Regions from separate parts of the Streptomyces sp. NPDC015346 genome, predicted to be linked through region 2. Evidence: riboswitches for the same ligand, from Rfam matches in the RefSeq annotation. Region 2 holds a riboswitch; the other holds the start of a gene.
The links. Region 2 has a riboswitch for S-adenosylmethionine ahead of ACF06X_RS04140 (aminotransferase class V-fold PLP-dependent enzyme). Riboswitches for the same ligand answer to the same signal wherever they lie in the genome.
Positions count from the first base shown of each region.

Region 1: linked by a shared signal. The riboswitch ahead of thrC (threonine synthase) and the one ahead of ACF06X_RS04140 (aminotransferase class V-fold PLP-dependent enzyme) in region 2 are both predicted to bind S-adenosylmethionine.

Region 1 is NZ_JBIBTW010000004.1:699,462-705,007, forward strand. It holds gene ACF06X_RS18340 (MoaD/ThiS family protein) at 388-666, opposite strand; gene thrC (threonine synthase) at 706-2,043, opposite strand; SAM riboswitch class I at 2,037-2,179, opposite strand; gene ACF06X_RS18350 (glucosyl-3-phosphoglycerate synthase) at 2,300-3,253, shown strand; gene ACF06X_RS18355 (hypothetical protein) at 3,301-3,678, shown strand; gene ACF06X_RS18360 (trehalose-6-phosphate synthase) at 3,755-5,203, shown strand.
Region 2 is NZ_JBIBTW010000001.1:909,214-914,759, forward strand. It holds gene ACF06X_RS04130 (cytochrome bc complex cytochrome b subunit) at 1-1,499, shown strand, start outside; gene trpD (anthranilate phosphoribosyltransferase) at 1,634-2,698, shown strand; SAM riboswitch class IV at 2,776-2,892, shown strand; gene ACF06X_RS04140 (aminotransferase class V-fold PLP-dependent enzyme) at 3,052-4,416, shown strand; gene ACF06X_RS04145 (Lrp/AsnC family transcriptional regulator) at 4,494-4,775, opposite strand; gene ACF06X_RS04150 (rhomboid family intramembrane serine protease) at 4,772-5,506, opposite strand.

The DNA.
Region 1 (5,546 bases), on a different contig from region 2:
CCCTATTACTGGCCCTTGCGCGGGACCGCACTTCGCGGACCCGGGTCAGACCCTGCGCCGGAACGCGTCGACCGCGGCTGAATGTATCTGCCCAACTGCCCTCTGCAACAGGTCAATCGGACGAGAATTCTGGGCACGCCAGAAAGGAGGAATGCGGAGGATTCCATGAGTTCCGGGGCAAGTCGGGCCCGTCAAAGTGCGCAGAAGGTACACAACACTCGAACACTTTGGCTGCATCTTGTCGCGCACGGACGCATTCTCATATGCGTCTGGCATGAGCAGCGGAGGGGGCTTCCCCAACTCTACCGCGCCCAACCATGCAGAATTGCCCCCTCCGCTTTTGAAGCGGAAGGGGCAATTCAGGGAAAGGCGAGGGGTCAGCAGGGGTCAGCAGCCGCCGGCGACGGCCGGGATGATCGAGACGCCCGAGCCCTCCGGGGTCGCCGTCTCCAGGCCCTGCTCGAAGCGCACGTCGTCGTCGTTGACGTACACGTTCACGAAGCGGCGCAGCTTGCCCTGGTCGTCCAGGACGCGGGCGGCGATGCCCGTGTGGTTCTTCTCCAGGTCGGCGATGACCTCGGCGAGGGTCGCACCCTCCGCCGCGACCTCGGCCTGGCCGCCGGTGTACGTACGCAGGATGGTGGGGATGCGGACCTTGACGCTCATGTCACTAACCTTTCAGAGGGCTCAGTTGGCCAGGGGGCTTCAGTTGGCCAGGCCGGCGTCGCGGAACGCGTCCAGGCTCGGGCGGATGGTGGCGGTGGCCTGCGAGGTCTCGGCCACCGCGTCCAGGGTCTTGAGACCGTCGCCCGTGTTGAGGACGACCGTGGTCAGGCTCGGGTCGATGAGGCCGGCCTCGATCAGCTTCTTCGTCACGCCGACCGTCACACCGCCCGCCGTCTCGGCGAAGATGCCCTCGGTACGGGCCAGGATCTTGATCGCCTCGACGACCTGCTCGTCGTTGACGTCCTCCACCGCGCCGCCCGTCCGGCGCGCGATGTCCAGGACGTACGGGCCGTCGGCCGGGTTGCCGATCGCCAGGGACTTGGCGATGGTGTTCGGCTTCTGGGGCCGTACGACGTCGTGGCCGGCCTTGAAGGCCGCCGACACCGGGGAGCAGCCCTCGGCCTGGGCGCCGAAGATCTTGTACGGCTTGTCCTCGACGAGGCCCAGCTTGATGAGCTCCTGCAGGCCCTTGTCGATCTTGGTGAGCTGCGAGCCGGAGGCGATCGGGATCACGAGCTGGTCGGGGATGACCCAGCCGAGCTGCTCGCAGATCTCGTACGCGAGCGTCTTGGAGCCCTCGCCGTAGTACGGGCGCAGGTTGACGTTGACGAAGCCCCAGCCCTCGCCGAGCGGGTCGCCGATGAGCTCCGAGCAGAAGCGGTTGACGTCGTCGTAGTTGCCCTCGATGCCGACGAGCTCGCCGCCGTAGACGGCGGCCATGACGACCTTGCCCTGTTCCAGGTCGTGCGGGATGAACACGCAGGAGCGGAAGCCGGCGCGGGCGGCGGCGGCGCCGACGGCGCCGGCCAGGTTGCCGGTGGAGGAGCAGGAGAGCGTGGTGAAGCCGAAGGCGCGGGCGGCTTCGAGGGCCTGGGCGACGACGCGGTCCTTGAAGGAGTGCGTCGGGTTGCCGGAGTCGTCCTTGACGAAGAGCTTGCCCGGCTCGACGCCCAGCTCGCGGCCGAGGTTGTCGGCCTGGACGAGCTTGGTCCAGCCCGGGTTCAGGTTCGGCTTCTCGGCGACGTCGGCGGGGACGGGCAGCAGCGGGGCGTAGCGCCAGATGTTGGCGGGGCCGGCCTCGATCTGCTTGCGCAGCGCCTCGGGGTCACCGGTGGGGAGGTCGTAGGCGACTTCGAGCGGCCCGAAACAGAGCTCGCAGGCGAAGATCGGACCAAGAGCGAAGACTTCACCGCATTCACGGCAGGAGAGCCCTGCGGCGGGACCGAGATCGACGGTCGAGGCGGTCGACGCGGTCGAGGCGGCGGAGGCAGTGGAAACAGTCTGTACAGCCATGGAGGCGAGGCCCTTTCTCCTCATCTTTCCCATGACGAATTTCGCCATGAGACGGATTTGGCACCTTCCCTAGCCGGGGACCTCGCTGGAGGACGAGTGACCGACTGGAGGGTTGCCGGGGCTTCAACGGGCCGTTTCCCTCTGCCCCTCTGGATGAGCGGTATTCGGTTGTAGGACGCGGGCGGCACCCCGACATGCATCGGGCATCCGCGTTGTTCAAGACTGTAACCGAAGGCACGGACGGTTGAGATGGTCGTCCGAACCGCGAGATGGAGATCACGTGCTGGATGAAGTGGAGCGCTGGCTCGAACGGCGGTCCTGGTCCGTGGCGGACCGTTCGCTCGACCGGATCCTGGCGGCGAAGCACGCCACCACGGTCAGCGTCGTGCTGCCCGCGCTCAACGAGGAGGCGACGGTCGGCGACATCGTCTCGGTGATCCGGCGCGAGCTGATGTCCGAGGCGGTGCCGCTCGTGGACGAGCTGGTGGTGATCGACTCCGGTTCGACCGACCGTACGGCCGAGGTGGCGGCGGCGGCCGGGGCCCGGGTCGTGGCGCGGGACGCGATACTCCCCCGGCTCCCGGCCGTGCCCGGCAAGGGCGAGGTCCTGTGGCGGTCGCTCTTCGTGACGCACGGGGACGTGGTCTGCTTCGTCGACGCGGACCTGAGGGACTTCTCGGCGGACTTCGTCTCCGGCATCGTGGGCCCGCTCCTCACCGACCCCGACGTCGACTTCGTCAAGGCGATGTACGACCGCCCGCTGGGTGACGCCCCGGGTCAGGGCGGCCGGGTGACCGAGCTGGTGGCGCGCCCGCTGCTCAATCTGCACTGGCCGCAGCTGGCCGGCTTCGTGCAGCCGCTGGGCGGCGAGTACGCGGCGCGGCGCTCGCTCCTCGAACGGCTGCCCTTCCCCGTCGGTTACGGGGTGGAGCTGGGCCTGCTCGTCGACGCGCTGCACACCGTGGGTCTCGACGCGCTCGCGCAGGTCGACGTCGGGGTCCGCAAACACCGTCACCAGGACGGACAGGCGCTGGGCCGGATGGCGGCGGCGATCTACCGGACGGCGCAGCTGCGGCTGTCCCGCGGCCATCTGGTGCGGCCCCGGCTGACGCAGTTCGAGCGGGACGAGACGGGCGACGGGAGGCGGTTCGCGCCCCGGACGTACGACGTGGACACGGAGGAGCGGCCGCCGATGGCGGATGTCGAGGAGTACGCGCACCGCCGCGTGGCGTAACTCCCCATGATGATGCGCTTTGCCTACATTTCCGTTTCATGCGGTTTGTGAAGCGAATGCACCGGTGGGGATCTCAGACGGCCGCCCTCGGGCTTGTCGGCCTCGTTGCCCTCCTCACCGCCGGCCTCGCCGCCGGAGCGGAGCCCGAGACGCCGGTCTCCCTCGGCGGCGTGGTCGCCTTCGACGTCCCCTCGCCCAAGCCCCCGCCCAAGCCCTCGGCCTTCCCGACATCGGTCCCGACATCGGTCCCGACGCCGGTCCCGGCGACGCACCGGCCGCGCCCCGTCCCGCACGGACCGGGCGGCTCGATGGCCGAGACCGGATCCCACACCGAGCGGCTGTGGCTGCTCGGCGGACTGGCACTCGCCCTGGCGGCGACGGGCGCGGTGGCGAAGGCGGCGATGCGCGGCCGGCCCGAGAACTGAGGCGGGAAGTCGCCACACTCGTACCCCACTCGTATACGTACGTTTGAGCGTTTACGGGACGGGCTAGGTTCGCCACATGGCTTCTGTGCTCGTTGCCTCCAATCGGGGCCCCCTTTCGTACGCCCTCGCCGACGACGGCACGCTCAGCGCCCGGCGCGGCGGGGGCGGTCTCGTCTCCGGCCTGTCCGCCGCCCTCGCCGAGCAGCCCGAGGCGCTGTGGGTCTGCGCCGCGCTGTCGGAGGGCGACCGGGAGGCCGTGCGCCGGGGTGTCTCCGAGCCCGGTGTCCGGATGCTCGCCCTCGACCCGGGGGTCTACGACGACGCGTACAACGGCATCGCGAACTCGGTGCTGTGGTTCCTCCACCACCACCTGTGGGACGTGCCGCGCGAGCCGGTCTTCGACGCGGAGTTCCGGCGCCGCTGGGAGTCGTACCGCGCCTACAACCGCTCCTTCGCGGAGGCGCTGGCGGAGCAGGCGGCCGACGGCGCGGAGGTCCTGGTGCAGGACTACCACCTGGCGCTGGTGCCGGGGCAGTTGCGGGAGCTCCGGCCCGATCTGCGGATCGCCCACTTCACGCACACGCCGTGGGCGTCGTCCGAGTACCTGCGGATGCTCCCGGACGACATCCGCGAGGAGCTGCTGTGGGGAATGCTGGGCGCGGACGAGCTCGGCTTCCACACCTGGGACTGGGCGTCGACGTTCATCGGCGGCGCGGACATCGACAGCGCCGAGGGGATCGCGCAGGGCTTCTCGCCGAGCGGCGACCCCTGGCGCGGGGTGCACCACCGCCGGGAGGGCGGGCGCGGGCCCAAGCGCTCCACGCGGGTGCGGGCGTACCCCTTGGGCGTGGACGCCGACGAACTGCGGACGTTGGCGCACCGGCCCGAGGTGGACGAGCGGCTCGCGCAGCTGCGGGCCGAGGTCGGCGACCGTAAGACGATCGTGCGGGTGGACCGCACCGAGCTGTCGAAGAACGTGCTGCGCGGCCTGCTGGCCTACCGCGAGCTGCTGCGCGAGCGGCCCGAGTGGCACGACCGGGTCGTCCACCTGGCCTCCGCGTATCCGTCCCGTCAGGACCTGGCGGTGTACCGCGCGTACACGGCGTCGGTGGCGGAGCTCGCGGAGGAGATCAACGCCGAGTTCGGTACGGAGGGCTGGCAGCCGGTCCTGCTCTCGGTGAAGGACGACTTCACGCGCTCCCTCGCGGCCTACCGGATGGCGGACGTGGCCCTGATCAACCCCGTGCGGGACGGCATGAACCTGGTGGCCAAGGAGATCCCGGTGGTCTCGGAGGCGGGGTGCGTGCTGGTCCTCTCGACGGGGGCGGGGGCGTACCGCGAGCTGCGCGAGGACGCCCTGACGGTCAGCCCGTACGACGTGTCCGAGACGGCACGGGCCCTGCACGAGGCTCTGACGATGCCACCGGGCGAACGCGCCGAGCGCACGAAGCGCCTGGCGGCGACGGCGACCGCACTCCCGCCGCAGCGCTGGTTCCTGGACCAGCTGGAAGCCCTGCGCGGCTGACACCCGCCCCGGCGACACGGGACCCCAGGCCGCGCCAGGCCCGAGGTGCGCCAGGCCGCCCGGGCGCACCGGCGCCCCATCCCGGGCCTGTCAGGCCGCCCCGGCGCACCGGCGACACACCCCAGGTCCGCCAGACCGTCCCGGCGGCACCCCCCAAGCCGCCCGGGCGCATCGCCCACGCCGGCCACGGCGAGCCCTACGGACAGGGGGGGGGGCCCCCGCGCGCCCCCGGGGGGCCCCCCCCCCCGCCGCCCCCCCCCCCCCCCCCGCCCACCCCGGACGGGCAGGCCCCGGCCGCCCGGGGCCCCCCCCCCCCCCCCCGGGGCCCCCCCCCCCCCCCGGC
Region 2 (5,546 bases):
GGTCCTTCATGCTCGGCGAGATCTGCCTCTACAGCTTCATCATCATCATCCTCACGGGTGTGTACCTGACGATGTTCTTCCACCCGTCGATGAACGAGGTGGAGTACCACGGCAGCTACGTCCCGCTGCAGGGCCAGCTGATGTCCGAGGCGTTCAACTCGACCATGCACATCTCCTTCGATGTGCGCGGTGGTCTGCTCATCCGGCAGATCCACCACTGGGCGGCGCTGATCTTCATCGCCGGCATGTTCGTGCACATGATGCGCGTCTTCTTCACCGGCGCGTTCCGCAAGCCGCGTGAGATCAACTGGCTGTTCGGCTTCCTGCTGTTCTTCCTGGGCATGTTCACCGGCTTCACCGGTTACTCGCTCCCGGACGACCTGCTCTCCGGCACCGGCGTCCGCTTCATGCAGGGCGCGATCCTGTCCGTGCCGGTCGTCGGCACGTACCTGTCGATGTTCCTGTTCGGCGGGGAGTTCCCCGGCGGCGACTTCGTGGCCCGGTTCTACTCGGCGCACGTGCTGCTGCTGCCCGGCATCATGCTCGGCCTCGTGGTGGCGCACCTGATCCTGGTCTTCTACCACAAGCACACGCAGTTCGAGGGCCCCGGCCGGACGAACAACAACGTCGTGGGCATGCCGCTGCTGCCGGTCTACATGGCCAAGGCCGGAGGCTTCTTCTTCCTGGTCTTCGGTGTCATCGCGGTCATCTCGGCGATCGCCTCGATCAACCCGATCTGGGCGCTCGGCCCGTACCGCCCGGACCAGGTGTCCACCGGCGCCCAGCCCGACTGGTACATGGGCTTCGCCGAGGGTCTGATCCGTGTGATGCCGGGCTGGGAGATCAACCTCTGGGGCCACACGCTGGTCCTGGGCGTGATGATCCCGCTGGTGATCTTCCCGCTGATGCTCGCCGCGATCGCGGTCTACCCCTTCATCGAGTCGTGGATCACCGGCGACAAGCGCGAGCACCACATCGCGCAGCGCCCGCGCAACGCTCCGACGCGCACCGCCTTCGGTGTCGCCTGGATCACCGCCTACATGATCATGCTCGTGGGTGGTGGCAACGACATCTTCGCGACCCACTTCCACCTGTCGATCAACTCGATCACGTGGTTCGTCCGGATCGCCTTCTTCGTCGGCCCGGTCATCGCGTTCATCATCACCAAGCGGATCTGCCTCGGCCTCCAGCGCCGCGACAAGGACAAGGTGCTGCACGGACGCGAGTCCGGCATCATCAAGCGCCTGCCGCACGGTGAGTTCGTCGAGATCCACGAGCCGCTCAGCCAGGGCCAGCTCTACAAGCTCACGGCGCACGAGCAGCACAAGCCGGCCGAGCTCGGTCCCACGGTGGACGAGAACGGCGTCGAGCGGAAGATCGGCCGCATGGAGAAGCTCCGGGTCAAGCTCAGCCGGAGCTACTACGGCGAGGAAAGCCAGATCGCCAAGCCCACCGTCGAGGAGTACAAGGAGATCACCAGCGGCCACGGCCACCACTGATCACCTGAACCACCCGACCTGAAGGTCGCCACAGCGAGAGCCCCGTCCATTCGATGGACGGGGCTCTTTGCCGTCCCTGTAGGTCGATAGGCTGGCCATAACCCATTGCGCGCGCAATTGACTATGGAGCTGCCATGAGCGCTGTGACCCCCGCTGGAGGACCGACCACGGCGGGCCGCTCCTGGCCGGCCGTCCTGGACGGCCTGCTGACCGGCCGCGACCAGAGCGCCGAGGACACCGCCTGGGCCATGGACCGGATCCTGCGCGGCGAGGCCACCGACGCCCAGATCGCCGGCTTCGCGGTCGCGCTGCGTGCCAAGGGCGAGACCGTCGAGGAGATCTCCGGACTCGTCCGGACCATGTACGAGCACGCCAACCTCATCGAGGTCCCCGGCCCCTCCGTGGACATCGTCGGCACGGGCGGCGACGGCGCCAAGACCGTCAACATCTCCACCATGTCGGCGATCGTGGTGGCCGGCACCGGCGCCAAGGTCGTCAAGCACGGCAACCGGGCCGCGTCCAGCGCGAGCGGCGCCTCCGACGTCCTGGAGAAGCTCGGCGTCAACCTGGAGCTGACCCCCCGGCGGGTGGCGGAGGTCGCCGAGGAGGCCGGCATCACCTTCTGCTTCGCGGTGAAGTTCCACCCCGCGCTGCGCCATGTGGCCGCCGCCCGCAAGGAACTGGGCATCCGGACCACCTTCAACTTCCTCGGTCCGCTCACCAACCCGGCCCGCGTCATGGCGCAGGCGACCGGCGTCGCCGACGCCCGGATGGCCCCCATCATGGCCGGGGTCCTCGCCGAGCGGGGTTCGTCCGCGCTCGTCTTCCGCGGCGACGACGGCCTCGACGAGCTGACCACCACGGCCACCTCGCGGGTGTGGGTGGTACGGGACGGGGCGGTGCGGGAGGAGACCTTCGACCCGCGGGACGTCGGCATCGAGATCGTCCCGGTGGAGGCGCTGCGCGGCGCCGACGCCTCGTACAACGCCGATGTGGCCCGCAGGCTGCTCGCCGGCGAGACCGGTCCCGTACGGGACGCGGTGCTGCTCAACTCGGCGGCGGCGCTCACGGCGCTCGAGCCGGGGGAGGGCACCCTGGTGGAGCAACTGCGCGCCGGCATCGCGAAGGCGGCGGAGTCGATCGACTCGGGCGCCGCCCGCAAGGCCCTGGAGCGCTGGATCGCCGCCAGCAACGCGTAGACAGGTCCGCGCGGCCCTGTTCCGGAATGCGGAACGGGGTTGCGCGGGGACGATCAACTGACATACGTTCTGTGCCAGGTCATGAGTGACAGCTACGAAGCCCCGGCTTGCTGTCCGGCAACCCTCCGTCCGTGGCGGGGTGCCCCGGGTGAAGACCAGGCCGTAGGCAGCGAGGTCTACGGCAAGCGCGGACCCCTCGAAACCTTGGGGTCCTGGTCCTCAGGGAGCCTCTTGTGAGCAAGCGAATGCGATAGGGCCTTCTCGCCCCTTCTTCGCACACCCCTTTTCTCTTCCCCAGCGCTGCCGCGTATCCGCCGGCGCGGGAATTCGCCTGCCTTGTACGGGAGTTCGCCATGTCTGTCTCCACCGCTGCCACCGACCAGTCGGTTTGTTCCCCGCTGCCCGTTCTCGGCCGGGATGTCACCGTTCCGCTCGTCACCGGTGGCGAGGTCACCTACGCCGCGCTCGACTACGCCGCCAGCGCGCCGGCCCTGCAGCGGGTGTGGGACGACGTCGCCGCGTACGCGCCGTACTACGGCAGCGTCCACCGCGGCGCCGGGTACCTCTCGCAGCTCTCCACCGACCTCTTCGAGAACAGCCGCGTCACCGTCGCCCAGTTCCTCGACTGCCGCCCCGAGGACCAGGTCGTCTTCACCCGCTCCACCACCGACTCGCTCAACCTGCTCGCCGCCACCCTGCCCGCGGGGTGCGAGGTCTTCGTCTTCGAGACCGAGCACCACGCCTCGCTGCTGCCCTGGCAGGACGCGCGGGTCACCTACCTCAACGCCCCGCGCACCCCCGCCCAGGCCGTCGAGACCCTGGAGCGCGCGCTGGCCGACCGCGACCCGCACGGCCCCGCCCTCGTCTGCGTCACCGGCGCCTCCAACGTCACCGGTGAGCTGTGGCCGGTGCGGGAACTGGCCGCGGCCGCGCACGCCCACGGCGCCCGGATCGTCCTCGACGCCGCCCAGCTCGCCCCCCACCACCCCGTGTCTGTACGGGAGTTGGACGTGGACTGGGTCGCCTTCTCCGGACACAAGCTGTACGCCCCGTTCGGCTCGGGCGTCCTCGCGGGACGCGCCGACTGGCTCCAGGAGGCCGAGCCGTACCTGGCCGGCGGTGGCGCCTCCAAGAAGGTCGCCCGCCGCGCCGACGGGGGAGTGGACGTCGAGTGGCACACCACCGCCGCCCGCCACGAGGCCGGCTCCCCGAACGTCATCGGCGTCTACGCCATCGCCTCCGCCTGCAAGGCGCTCACCGAGGCCGGCTTCGACACCCTCGTCGCGCGCGAGCGGCAGCTGATCGCGACCGTGCGCGCGGGCCTGGCCGAGGTCCCCGAGGTCAGGGTGCTCTCGCTCTTCGGCGACGAGGCCCCCCGCGTCGGCGTCATCTCCTTCGTCGTGGAAGGCTGGAACAGCTCCCACTTCGCCGCCGCCCTCTCCGCCGAGTACGGCATCGGCGTGCGGGACGGTCTCTTCTGCGCCCACCCGCTGGTCCGCACGCTCCTCGGCAGCGACCCGCAGCAGATCGGCGAGTGCGGCGCCCCGGAGGCGGAGCCGGGCGAGAAGTCGCTCAACGCCATCCGGGTGAGCTTCGGCGCCGGTACGCCGGACGAGCACGTGGAGCGTTTCGTACGGGCCGTGAAGGAGCTGGTCCGCGACGGCGCGCAGTGGAAGTACCGCACCGAGGACGGCCGCTGCGTCCCCGACCGCGGCTGAGCGTCCCTCGTACGGGTGAAGGGGGCCTCCGACCGGAGGCCCCCTTCGTCATGCCGTCGTCTTCGCCCGCGGGGCCCCTAGGACTCCAGGCCGATGGCGAAGGCGGCCTCCAGGTCGTGCTGGGAGTACGTACGGAACGCGACGTGCGTGTCCGTCGCCTCGACGCCGGGGATCTTGCTGATCCGGCCGGGGATCACATCGGCCAGGTCGTCGTGCTTGGGCACCCGGACCATCGCGATGAGGTCGTACGTACCGGTGACCGAGAAGACCTCGCTGACGCTGTCGAGCGCCGCGATCGACTCCGCGATCTCGGGGATGCGGTCCACGCTGGTCTTGATGAGCACGATCGCGGTGATCACGGCTGGCTTTCTCCCTCGGTCGCCGCGGCTTGGGCCTTCACCTTATCCCCCTGGTGGTACCGGCCCCAGGCGTAGAGGAAGCCGACGGCGAAGCCCACCACGTGCGCGAGATAGGCGACGCCCGGCCCCGGCCCCGCCGAGCGGGCCGCCAGCCACTGCAGCGCGAACCAGAAGAGGAGCACGATCCAGGCCGGGAAACGCAGCGGCAGAAAGAAGAGGAACGGGTAGAGGCTCGTCACCCGTGAGCGCGGGAAGAGGTACAGGAACGCCCCCAGGACCCCCGAGATCGCGCCCGAGGCGCCCACCAGCGTCTGCTCGCTGCTCGCGTGGACCGCCGCGTAGCCCAGCAGGGCCAGATAGCCGCACCCCAGATAGAAGAGGGCGAACCCGACCGCCCCCATCCGCTCCTCCGCCATCGCCCCGAAGACGTGGAGGAACAGCATGTTGCCGAGCAGGTGCAGCCAGCTGCCGTGGACGAAGAGCGCGGTCAGCGGGGTGAGCAGGGCGCGCGGGTCGCCGGTCGTCAGCTCGGCCGGCACGACCCCCCAGCGGTGGAAGTACTCGCTCTGCGCCGCGAGGGCCGCGTCCCCCGTCCCGTATCCCGGATGGAGACCGGACACCGGCCCGAGCACGAACACGAGGCAGCACACGGCGATCAGGCCGTAGGTCACCGTGGGCCCGCGCCGGGCGCCGCGCCACGCCCCCAGGGCCGTCTCCCGCCAGTCGATCATGGACAGATCATGGCGTAACGGTGCCGAACTGGACAGAGTG